DNA from 4 places in the Thalassolituus oleivorans MIL-1 genome. Region 3 is predicted to be linked to each of the others. Evidence: predicted binding sites of a transcription regulator. Region 3 holds the regulator's gene; each other region holds the start of a gene.
The links. The regulator sigma-54, encoded in region 3, starts transcription at its own class of promoters, with help from an activator protein. The targets are predictions, from matches to a motif close to TGGCACNNNNNTTGCTNT.
Positions count from the first base shown of each region.

Region 1: TOL_RS04235 (circularly permuted type 2 ATP-grasp protein) is a predicted target of sigma-54. The motif match lies at 1,545-1,562, and genes of this name have one in related genera.
Region 2: TOL_RS19385 (pilin) is a predicted target of sigma-54. The motif match lies at 2,083-2,100, and genes of this name have one in related genera.
Region 4: TOL_RS17240 (TorF family putative porin) is a predicted target of sigma-54. The motif match lies at 1,519-1,536, and genes of this name have one in related genera.

Region 1 is NC_020888.1:931,745-934,903, forward strand. Features, by position in the region: gene TOL_RS04230 (alpha-E domain-containing protein) at 1-86, opposite strand, end outside; gene TOL_RS04235 (circularly permuted type 2 ATP-grasp protein) at 80-1,513, opposite strand; gene hemH (ferrochelatase) at 1,775-2,770, shown strand; gene TOL_RS04245 (crotonase/enoyl-CoA hydratase family protein) at 2,937-3,159, shown strand, end outside.
Region 2 is NC_020888.1:730,342-733,500, forward strand. Features, by position in the region: gene pilB (type IV-A pilus assembly ATPase PilB) at 1-1,240, opposite strand, end outside; gene TOL_RS19385 (pilin) at 1,478-1,972, opposite strand; gene nadC (carboxylating nicotinate-nucleotide diphosphorylase) at 2,252-3,103, opposite strand.
Region 3 is NC_020888.1:3,254,161-3,257,319, reverse strand. Features, by position in the region: gene ptsN (PTS IIA-like nitrogen regulatory protein PtsN) at 1-268, opposite strand, end outside; gene hpf (ribosome hibernation-promoting factor, HPF/YfiA family) at 273-575, opposite strand; gene TOL_RS14955 (RNA polymerase factor sigma-54) at 615-2,120, opposite strand; gene lptB (LPS export ABC transporter ATP-binding protein) at 2,255-2,980, opposite strand; gene lptA (lipopolysaccharide transport periplasmic protein LptA) at 2,961-3,159, opposite strand, start outside.
Region 4 is NC_020888.1:3,745,451-3,748,609, forward strand. Features, by position in the region: gene TOL_RS17230 (ammonium transporter) at 1-250, opposite strand, end outside; gene glnK (P-II family nitrogen regulator) at 298-636, opposite strand; gene TOL_RS17240 (TorF family putative porin) at 711-1,439, opposite strand; gene TOL_RS17245 (accessory factor UbiK family protein) at 1,748-1,993, shown strand; gene urtE (urea ABC transporter ATP-binding subunit UrtE) at 1,990-2,688, opposite strand; gene urtD (urea ABC transporter ATP-binding protein UrtD) at 2,716-3,159, opposite strand, start outside.

The DNA.
Region 1 (3,159 bases), 1.6 Mb from region 3:
CTAACGTCGAGCATGCGCACCGTATTTTCCGCACGTTCTAAATAACGTGATAACCAGTAAAGTTCGCTCGCAGTCCGGCTCAACATAATTCATCCTCCAGAATCCAAGTGTCTTTGGTGCCTCCGCCTTGGGAGGAGTTAACAACGAGTGAGCCTTTTGTTAATGCCACTCGAGTTAAACCACCGGGGACTAGATGAGTTTCTTTTCCGGTAAGAAGGAAAGGACGTAGATCGATATGCCGAGGTGCAATTCCTTCATCAACAAATGTAGGACAGGACGACAAGGATAAAGTTGGTTGAGAAATATAATTGGCCGGATTGTTTTTCAGTTGTACACGAAATGCTTCGATTTCTTGCTTTGTTGCCTTCGGACCAATCAACATGCCATAGCCGCCAGCGCCATGTACTTCTTTTACGACGAGTTTATCTAAATTATCGAGCGTATATTTTAGATCATCGGCTTTGCGGCATTGGTAGGTTGGTACATTGTTTAGAATGGGTTCTTCACTGAGATAAAAGCGAATCATATCGGGAACAAATGGGTAGATAGATTTATCGTCAGCAACGCCGGTGCCGATAGCGTTCGTTAGAACGATATTACCGGCACGATAAACAGATGTTAGCCCAGGCACGCCGAGCATAGACCCAGCATTAAAGGTTAGCGGATCCAAAAATGCATCGTCTAAACGTCGATAAATCACGTCAACACGCTGCGGACCAAGCGTGGTGCGCATGTATACGAAGCCATTTTTCACGAAAAGGTCTTGGCCTTCGACTAACTCAACGCCCATTTGCTGCGCTAAAAAAGCATGCTCAAAATACGCGCTGTTGTATCTGCCGGGCGTTAGAACTACGACGCAAGGATTATCGACTGCTGAACTTTCGCGCAGTGTTTTGAGTAATAATGCGGGGTAGTGTGATACGGGCGCTATGGCGTGACGACTGAATAACTCGGGAAATAATCGCATCATCATTTTGCGATTTTCCATCATATAAGAAACACCCGATGGCGTTCTTAGATTGTCTTCTAATACAAAATAGTCGCCAGCATCATTGCGAATTAAATCGACACCTGTGATATGCGCATAGATATTGCCAGGTAAATTCAAACCTTGCATACAGGGCTGGAACTGATCGTTAGCAAATACTTGTTCTGCGGGAATAATGCCTGCGCGAATAATATTTTGATCGTGATAAATATCGTATAAAAACGCATTGAGTGCGGCGACGCGCTGACGCATTCCGCGTTCTAACATCGACCACTCGGATGCTGGAATAATGCGAGGCACTGAATCGAAGGGGATTAGGCGTTCGGTTCCCGCATCTTCACCGTAGACGTTAAAAGTGATACCTACACGATGGAAGAGTAAATCGGCTTCTTGTTTTTTTTGTTGTAATTGTTCGGGCGTTATATCGCTCAACCAATCTGCAAAGGCTTGATAGTGGGCGCGACAATTACCGTCACTGGAAAACATTTCATCGTAGAGGTTTGGGGCAGAATATTGTTGGTGCATGATAGTGTCTGCATGATCTCGTTAGTTAGGTTTTGCAATGCATATGCCACTATTCGAATTGGCTAGAACTCTATCGATATTTAAAGATTTACTAAGGTTATTGAGCCAGAGCTGTGCAGTGAAGTTATTTTAGTGCGAGGCGCGACCTAAAAAAGGGCGAGGTGAGCCGAAAGGATTCAAGATGACCTGATCAACAGGTTCGGATAAACTTAGACAAGACTGATACAAAAGCTATTTTTTGCAGAGCAGGAGGAAACGTCCGTGAAAAAGCCCCCTTTTGGTGTGTTGCTGGTCAATCTTGGAACGCCAACAGCGCCAACCCCCAAGGCTGTTAGAGAATACTTAGCGGAGTTTTTGGGTGATCGTCGTGTGGTCGACGCACCGCGTTGGTTATGGTGGTTAGTTTTGCACGGCGTTATTCTGCGTATTCGTCCTCGTCGTGTTGCCAAGGCCTATGCCAGTGTCTGGCGTGAAGACGGCTCCCCCTTGATGTGTATCTCGAAGGATCAGCAAAAAGCGCTGGCTAAGCATTTGAGTAACGAATACGGACAGGACATTCCAGTGGCGCTAGCCATGACTTATGGTGAGCCCACTATGGAGCAAGCAGGGCAGCAATTGCGTCAAGCCGGTGCGGAACGCTTAGTTATTTTGCCCTTGTACCCACAGAACTCATCGTCAACAACGGCGGCAGTACATGATCGTTATGCCAATGCGTTGGGGCCTTGCCCTCACATTCCGGCTTCGCGTTGGATTACTGACTACCATGTATACCCTCTATACATTCAAGCCTTAGCGAATTCAGTGCGTGAGTATTGGCAAGCGCATGGTCGTGGTGATCGGTTGATGATGTCCTTTCACGGTATTCCTGAGCGTTATGAAAAGAAGGGGGATCCTTATCCGCGCCAGTGTCGCGCGACGGCAGCAGCGCTTGCAGAAGAACTGGGTTTGCAAGACGGTGAGTGGATATGCAGTTTCCAATCTCGGTTTGGCCGTGAAGAGTGGGTGAAACCTTATACCGATCACACCTTGATTGCTTGGGGTAAAGAAGGTGTTGGGCGTGTTGATGTGATTAGCCCAGCGTTTGCGGCCGACTGCTTAGAAACTCTAGAGGAATTAGAGGTCGAAAACCGTGAAACCTTCATCCACGCCGGTGGTAAAGATTATCACTACATTCCTTGTTTAAACGATCGTCCTGACCATATCGCCATGATGGCTGCCTTGGTAAACGAAAACGCCGCAGGCTGGACGTCAAACTAACGCTTGCAAGATAGCCGCGTGAATCATTGCGGGGCTATCTTCTCTCTTAATCTCTCTATTTGAGCTGATTGAGCATCAAATCGTCTGTTTTGGTCATAGCACCCGTTCTATGCGTGTGAAATTATGATCCCCTATTTTTATCAATGATAATCAGCAGGCCCAATTTATGACTTCAGCCAGCGCTCAGCCGTCACGCATTGAATGCGAGATTCGTGGACACATAGCTTATGTGTATCTAAATCGTCCCGATAAGCTTAACGGCCTAGATATGGCGATGTTTCATGACATGGTCGCAACTGCAAAAAAACTGCGTAAAAATCGTTCTGTGCGAGCGGTGATTTTGGCTGCGCGCGGAGAATCATTCTGTGCTGGCTTAGATTTTAAATCAG
Region 2 (3,159 bases), 1.4 Mb from region 3:
AGTGACCTGTTTGTGCGGCTTTAATCGCAATTTGAGCAGTTTCCAAATCGCGAATCTCACCCACCATGACCACATCAGGATCTTGGCGTAAGAAGGATCGCAGCGCGGCAGCAAAGTCGAGACCGACACGAGCATTCACGTTAACTTGGTTGATACCTTCCAAGTTAATTTCAACGGGATCTTCTGCCGTGGAAATATTGGTGCCTTCCACGTTTAAAATATTCAGGCCTGTATAGAGCGAAACCGTCTTGCCAGAACCGGTAGGTCCGGTCACTAAGATCATACCTTGTGGTTTCGCCAAGGCACTTAAGTACAAATCTTTTTGCTCTGGCTCATAGCCTAAAGCATCAATCCCTAGTTTAGCTGAAGACGGATCAAGGATACGTAGTACGATTTTTTCGCCCCATAACGTGGGTAAAGTATTGACGCGGAAGTCGATGGCTTTCGTTTTTGAAAGCTTCATCTTGATACGACCATCTTGAGGAAGACGACGCTCAGAAATATCCATTTGCGACATAACTTTTAGGCGTGCCGCAATTTTACCAGCCAAATTCACTGGAGGGCTGGAGACCTCTAATAGAATACCATCGGTACGATACCGTACACGGTAGCGTTTTTCGTAGGGCTCAAAGTGAACATCGGATGCTCCGGATTTAATTGCGTCTAATAAAATTTTATTTACAAAGCGAACGATAGGAGCGTCATCGCCTCCGGCGTTGCTATTTTGTTCATCCTCTTTGTCTCGGGCGTTCGGGTCATCTAAATCAATGTCGTCGAGCGCGCTATCGAGATCGCCCAAGGTATTGTCGTTGGCGGATAGAAAACGATCAACGGCAACGCTGAGTTTATCTTCTTCAACGAGTATCGCTTCTACCGTCATGCCAGTATTGAACTTGATTTCGTCGATAGCGATCATTTGCGATGGATCGCTTTGCGCTACAAATAATCGGTTACCGCGAACAAATAGTGGTAGCACACGGTGCTTGTCGATGAGTTCCGAGCTGACCAGTTCTTTTGGCATCAATTCGCCGTCAAATGCTGCTAGGTCTAATAGCGGTAAGCCGAATTCTTCGGACGCTAACACCGCAAGCTCTTTCGCTTTTACTAACTTTTTGGCAACGGCCAGTGTGACAAAACTTTGTTTTTCTTTTTTACAACTGGCGAGTATTTCTTCGGCTTGCGCTTGGTTGAGAAGTTGTTGCTCAACGAGACGACGAGGGAGGCCGGTCAATAACGCCATGTAAAACACTCCATACGGGGCTAAGTTCGGTTATAAAAATTAGGTTTTATAGCAGTCTGCTGATAATACAGACTAGAGCATGATTGTACTCAAAAATTATCGGCAAGGGGTGAGACCTAACCGACAATTCTGGCCTCTATTTCAAATCGTGCTGTAAATAGAGTCAAATCATAGGCAAAAAATAACCCCGCATCTTTACAGAGGCGGGGTTATTTGGTCTTCCTAACCTAAGCGATATTAGCCGCCGATTTTAGGAATGTATTTCGCTGGAACTGTACTTGCGGCGTCCACGGCAAAGAATACCGCTCCATTTGCATTTGCAGTCACGTTGACTATCAATGTCTTGTTAGATAGTTCTACGTTATCTGCTGGGCCGGCACCGGTGCATTCTGTCGCAGGTTTCTCCGCAGTGGTGTATGTGGTCGCTGTAATAACACCTGCTGTTGCCGATGTATAAGCGTATGTAACATCTTTAACTAGACCCAAACAGTTGTTTACTTCACCTGTTTGCCATTGTACCAGTTGAGTAGCTGCTGTAGGTAAGGCCAGTTCACTTGCTGCATATTCTGCTAGTGCAAGTTGGAGTGGACGAACGCCACCAACTAACTCTGGTGAGGTCTTAGCACGAGTTGTGTACGTTTTATACTGCGGAATCGCAACAGAAGCCAAAATACCGATAATCGCGATCACGATCATCAATTCAATCAGGGTAAAACCTTTTTGTAATTTCATAGGAAACTCTCCACTCTCATTTGAGATTTTTTATTGATTGATCGGCCGTTCTGTTTGATCGCCGGGAGGGCTTTCGGTTCGTCTGGCTAATCAGGTCATTCTTTAATGACTGTGCGAAGAGTGTGCCAAGCTTAAAGGCACGCTGCAAGCCCTGTTTGCGGGCATGCATCACATTTTTATAGGGGGTTTTTAATTCTTTTGGCAACTCTGATCATTGCTTGGGCACATGCTGACAAAATTGGTCAGATTATATACAGAATGCGTTATTCCGCTGGGTTTTTAACCAATCAACCTCATCGACAAATCTACGGCCTTACAATCTTTAGTCAGTGCACCAATGGAAATAAAATCCACACCGGTTTCGGCATAGCTACGCAATGTCGTGGTGTTAATTCCACCAGACGCTTCGAGTTTTACGCGGCCTTGGGTTTTGTTACGGGTATGCTCAACCGCTTCTCGCATGGTATCGGTATTGAAGTTGTCGAGCATGATGATATCAGCACCAGCATCAATGGCTTGATCAAGCTGTTGCATGGTTTCCACTTCGACTTCCACCGGTTTGCCTGGCGCTATTTGGTGTGCTTGGGCAACGGCATTATTAATGCCGCCAGCGGCCATGATGTGGTTTTCTTTGATGAGGAAGGCATCGTACAAACCAACCCGGTGGTTATAACAGCCGCCAACGGTCACTGCGTATTTTTGCGCAATGCGCAAACCCGGTAGGGTTTTACGTGTATCCAACAAGCGCACGCCGGTACCTTCTACGAGTGAAGCATAGTGACGGCAAAGGGTCGCCGTGCCCGATAGGCTTTGTAAAAAATTGAGGGCGCAACGTTCACCCGTTAGCAGCGAGCGGGCAGAACCTTTGAGTTCAAATAGCACTTGGTTGGGGCGTACCCATTGGCCATCGCTGACACGCCAGATAACGCTTACCGCAGGGTCAACCTGACGAAATACCTCATTAACCCAAGCTTGCCCTGCAACGACCGCGCGCTCTCGCGAGATGATACGTGCATGTGCCATATTTTCTGCGGGAATTAATTGCGCGGTGATATCGCCACTGCCTACATCTTCTTCGATGGCGCGGGTAACCGAGGTGCGAATATCTTGGGTGTGTTGGCTTAGATCCATGAATATCTCGTCAGGCGAAAAGGTGTTCATTCAACAATGGGCGGGTGTTGCTTGCC
Region 3 (3,159 bases):
CGATTGGCTCGGCAAGGCGTAATAGCACGCCAAAGGCCTGTTCACACTGAGGCAACCGACAATGGGGAATGGCAATGCCTTCCCCTATGCCGGTACTACCCAGACGTTCGCGTCCGAGTAGTCGCTCATAGATTTCATCCGCTGAGCTATCGCTGATGGATTCAGCGACCAATCCTGCTAGGAATTCCAGCAACTTTTTTTTGCTGGATACCTCTGCGTCCACCAAGGTGTGTGTTGGTGAGAGGATATCGTCAATGCGAAGTGTCATGGAGTTAGCCTTGTCCGTGTAGCCGCGCGACTGTTTTTTCTTTGTGTTTTAACACTTGTCGATCGAGCTTGTCAGTCATTAAGTCAATGGCAGCATACATATCATCATGCTCTGACTTGGCATGGATATCTGTACCTGTAACGTGAATGGTTGCTTCCGCTACTTGGCGGCCCTTTTCAACGGTCAGAGTAACCTGTCCGGTAGTGATGTTGTCAAAGTGACGTGTCAGCTTTGACATCTTTTCCTCAACGTATCCCTGCATTGCTTCGGTTACATCTACGTGGTGACCACTGATATTGATTTGCATGCCCAGTCTCCTTTTTGTCTACTGGCTCGTTGTTGATCGTCAGATAAGCTGTTTGCGCTCGTTAGAGGGCGGAATCATCATGGCCTCGCGGTACTTAGCAACGGTACGGCGCGCGACCTGGATGCCTTTGTCGCCTAGTAATGCCGCGATTTTATTGTCGCTTAATGGCTTACGGGCATTTTCTTCAGAAATTAGTTTTTTGATCATGGCACGAATTGCGGTAGATGAACATTCACCACCGCTATCGGTACTGACGTGGCTTGAGAAGAAATATTTCAGCTCAAAAATACCACGAGGGGTGTGCATAAATTTCTGCGTGGTAACACGAGAAATTGTCGATTCATGCATGCCCACGGCTTCGGCAATGTCGTGCAGAACCAGTGGTTTCATTTTTTCTTCGCCTTCTTCGAAGAACTCGATCTGATATTCGACGATCTTAGTTGCCACCTTGAGTAGGGTTTCATTGCGGCTTTGTAAGCTTTTAATGAACCAGCGAGCTTCTTGCAGGTGGTCTTTGAGGAAAGCGTTGTCGGTGCTGTTATCGGAACGGCGAACTAAGGACGCATAATCGGCATTGACGCGCAGACGCGGTGCGATTTCGGGGTTGAGTTCGACTCGCCATTCGTCACGAATATTACGCACTAAAACATCGGGAATGACATATTCAGATTGATCAGGAGAGATGCCTGAGCCCGGTTTTGGATTGAGTTCTTTAATTAAGCGCAGCACATCTTTGAGCGCTTCTTCTTTTAATTTTGCTTTACGCATCAGCGTTGGATAATCACGACTGCCGAGTAACTCGATGTGTTCACGAATCACGAGTTTGGCTTCTGCTAACCAAGGCGTTGCTTCTGGTAGCTGCTGCAATTGTAGTAACAGGCATTCACGCAAGTCGACACAGAACACACCGGCAGGATCAAATTGCTGCAGACGATGCAGCACTGCCATGATTTCGTCTTCTTCAACTTCTAATGCTGGATCAAGGCTGGTGAGAATATCGTCGACAGTGGTGTGTAAGTAGCCATCGTCGTCGGTGCCATCAATCAGCATTAAGGCGATTTCGCGATCGGTATCACTCATCGGAGTGAGATTAAGCTGCCACAAAAGATGGTCTTGTAGGCTATCGGTGGTGGCATGACGAGAGTCGTAATCGAAATCGTCGTTTATTGCGCCACTACTACCACTGCTGGAGGAAACGCTGGCAGTGGTTTGGTAGGTATCTTCCCATTCGCTGTCGTTGGGTAGATCTTCTGGAATTTTATCGTCAGACCATTGTTCATCGAGCGTGTGATTGTCTTCAGAACGCTCTCGGGCTTCGTGATCTATTTCGTTTTGTTCTTGTTCAGTTTTTTCACCACGGTGTGCTTCTACCTCAGGATTCGGATCGTCGTACTCATCCGTTTCTAACATCGGATTGGAGTCGAGCGCCTCCTGAATCTCCTGCTGTAAGTCCAAGGTGGACAGCTGGAGTAGGCGGATGGCTTGTTGCAACTGAGGGGTCATGGTCAGTTGCTGACCCATCTTTAACTGGAGAGACGCTTTCATGGAAACTTAACGATTACCTATCTACGGCAGAAAAATAGTGTTTATGCATTATAGGCTAAGCCTGTGCTTATGGAATCTATCTTGCAAGCACGAAACCCGATTGATTCGATCATAGCCTGATGAGGGGGCTAGAATCAAAGGCGGAAATCGTTACCCAAGTAAACTTTTCGCACTTGTTCGTTCGCTAAAACTTCTTCTGCGGTGCCTTCCGCAATGATATGGCCCCCACCGACAATATAGGCTTTTTCACAGATGGCGAGGGTCTCACGCACATTGTGGTCGGTGATCAGTACGCCGATGCCGCGGTTTTTCAGCTGCCGAATAATATCCATGATGTCGGATACGGAAATGGGGTCAACCCCTGCGAATGGCTCATCCAGTAGGATGAAAGATGGCTCTGCAGCTAATGCGCGAGCTATCTCTACGCGTCGACGTTCGCCTCCTGATAACGACATGCCTAAGCTTGCGCGGATGTGCTGAATGTGGAACTCATCGAGCAATCCTTCAAGGCGCTCTAATCGTTGTTTGCGATTTAGATCCTTACGCGTTTCTAAAATTGCGAGGATATTGTCGGCCACGCTGAGCTTACGAAAAATCGAGGCTTCTTGGGGTAAGTAACCGATTCCTCGTTGCGCGCGCCCATGCATAGGCAGGTGGCTCAGGTCTTCGTCGTCGATCTTGATACGTCCTTTGTCGGCTTGCACAAGATTAACGATCATATAAAAACAGGTCGTTTTGCCTGCCCCGTTAGGGCCAAGCAAACCAACAATTTGACCGCTGTGTACCGACATGGATACATCTTTTACCACTTCACGGCCGTTGTAACTTTTCGCTAGGTGTTCAGCTTTCAGCGTTTTCATCAGTGGCCTGTTGCGGTTGGATAATAACTTTAATACGACGATCGCCAGAAGAGCCGCTGTCTGGCGTAGCTTGGCTGTCGTTGCGTGTGCCGCCGTCGGCTTTGACGGTTTCTTTGTCCATGTCGTAGACGATATGCTCGCCACTAAATAGGTTGCCATCTTGTTCTAATTGCGAGTCG
Region 4 (3,159 bases), 490 kb from region 3:
CAACTTCAGTGATACCGCTTAAGAAGTAACCACCGCCATACATGATTGCATAACCACACACCATGTACATGGTGCAAGAAATTGCATACAAGGCGACGTTTTTGGTAAGAATTTCAGTCGTGTTTTTTGCGCGCACTAGGCCCGCTTCGAGCATGGCGAAACCAGCCGCCATCCACATTACTAACGCACCGCACACCAGAAAATAAAAGGTGTCCATGGCGTATTGAAGTTCGTATACGTTATTTTCCATTATAAGCCCCCCGCATCAGGCCTCTAATTCTTTTGAAGTGGACTAAATCAGATAGCGTCTGCGCCGGTTTCACCGGTGCGGATACGAATGACTTGTTCCAGGGATGTAACGAAAATTTTGCCGTCGCCGATCTTGCCGGTGTTGGCTGCTTTGGTGATTGCTTCAATGACTTTTTCAACTAAGTCTTCAGCAACCGCCACATCAATTTTCACTTTAGGTAGAAAATCCACCACGTATTCAGCACCACGATAAAGCTCAGTGTGACCTTTTTGACGGCCAAAGCCTTTCACTTCAGTCACTGTGATGCCTTGAACACCGATCTCAGACAGTGCTTCACGCACATCGTCCAACTTAAACGGTTTAACCACAGCAGTAATGAGTTTCATAGAAAACCCCTTTTAATTAACACTTACTAGTTTCAGAAATGGCCCGTGCGGGGGCACGGACCATTGTATGCTTTTTACATGCTGATAGGCAGGCTGTAAGACACAACAACTTTCACGTCTTCATCAACATAGTTTTCGTCTTCTTCACTTGTAGCTGCATCATCAGCTTTCAAGCTCTGAGAAATCACTTTGCTCACAGTAAACGTCAAATTATCGTTATAAGCATAAGACAAATCTAAGTGCATATAGTCTGAGTCGCTATAAACCGTCTCAGTTGTTTCGCCAACGTTAGCAACTCCACTAGCCATGCCTAAAGTGGCGCCGAAAGCACCAGCGGAGTACCCTAAAGTAATGTAGCTATAGTCTTCATCACCGGCTAAAGGCATGTAGTAGGAAAATGACGCACCCATGTAACCTAAAGACAAGATCGCGTCAGTCAAGTTAAAAGTATTACCCCTTCCATTAGCAGCGTCGTCGCCAGGGTAAGAGTAAGTCCATACAGACAAGTCATAAGAAAAATCTTCTACTTCGCCGCCATAACCGATGTACAAGTCATACTCGTTTCCAGCAGCCGAATCACCGCTTGACGTCCAAACACCAGCGTATGCGCCAGCGATAGAAGCTGTTAGATCACCAGAAACAGCTGCAGCGCCGTTACCTAGATTTTGGCCGCGCCACAAGTACATGCTAGCAACGGTAGCAGAAGCTGAAACTTCAACTTCTTCAGCAAAGGTAGAAGTAGCAGCTGTCATACCAGCAGTCATAACACCAGCAAGAGCGATAGCTTTAGTTAACTTTTTCATAGTTCTTTTTCCTTCATTCGTTGTTCAAACAATTTTATGGTGTGTGCTTAGCGCACTGTTTTATTTCTGTGATAGTCCTACAGCAGACGCTGTGCCAACTTTAGAAATCCCTTTATAATCAGCAACTTAAAAGAAAATCGCGGGATTTAGTCACGATTCAGGACACCAAAATGACGCAAGCCTCATAGAAGGGCACCACGATAAAGCACGACCACTCTCCAGCATGCACCACTTTATTGCATTAACTAAGAAAGCTAGCAGATTGTAGCCGTGATACCATTTACGCGAATTAAAAATAGGAAGAACGGATGAGCCCAGAATCCATCAAAAATCGTATCGAACAACTCTTACAACAAGGGCCACTGGCTGGCCTATCCGGCGATATTAAGTTAGCCCTGCAAGCACAGTTGCAAAGCCTACTAACCAGTGCAAATTTGGTAAGCCGTGAAGAGTTTGATATCCAAACAGATGTGCTACGTCGTACCCAAGTCCAGCTCACAGAACTGGAAACTCGGGTAACCGCATTAGAAGCCGAAAGAAATAACGGCGATTAAATTGCGAGTAACTCGCGTGCTTCTTTTGAGTGCGCGAGCTCCTCTCCCGTGCCTGAAGCCACGACTCTACCGCGCTCAAGAATAATAAATTCATCGGCCAATTCCGTAGCAAAATCTAAATATTGCTCGACCAAGACAATCGCCATTTCACCGCGATCTCGTAACAATTCAATCACGCGCTGAATATCCTTAATAATCGAAGGCTGGATCCCCTCTGTTGGCTCATCAAGAATCAATAATTTAGGTCTAAGTAACAGTGCTCTTGCAATCGCAAGCTGCTGTTGCTGCCCGCCGGATAAATCACCACCACGGCGATGCAGCATTTGCTGCAAAACTGGAAATAGCGAATAGATTTCTGGATCTATAGAACGCAGAGATTTAGGTAACGCCGAGAATGCCGTATAGAGATTCTCTTCTACCGTTAGCTGCGGGAAAATATCGCGTCCTTGTGGAACATAAGCAATCCCATGACGAGCACGATCATAAGGTGCCATGTTTTTTATCGACGATTGCAGCCAAGTAATATCCCCAGAAAATGGCGTCAAGTGCCCGGAAAGAGCCTTCATTAACGTTGTTTTACCAACACCATTTCGTCCTAGAACGCAGGTCACTTTACCAACTTCTGCGCTCATCGAGACATCATAAAGTGCTTGGCTAGCACCATATGACACATTTACGTTTGATACTTCTAACATAATATCCTCGCTAGAGTGCCTGAGGCCTTAACGGCCTAAGTACACCTCAATAACTTGTGGATTTGCTTTTACCGTGGCCAAACTGCCTTCCGCGAGGACGTGCCCTTCGTGTAGCACAGTGACTTTGCAATCCAGCGCTTCGATAAAATCCATGTCGTGTTCTACTACCATGAGCGAATGCTTTTTCGCTAATGTTTTAAACAATTCCGCTGTTTTCATGGTTTCTTCATCGGTCATCCCGGCAGCGGGTTCATCAATTAAAAGCAACTGCGGCTCTTGACCCAATAGCATGCCAATTTCCAGCCATTGCTTTTGACCATGAGATAAATCACCCGCCAAATGATGAGTGCGATCGGATAAATTCACCAGTTCGAGAATTTCATCTAGCTTTTCTTTTTGCGCACCACTCAAACGATGCATCAATGCCTGCCAAATAGAGCGCCCACCTTTTAACGACATTTCTAAGTTTTC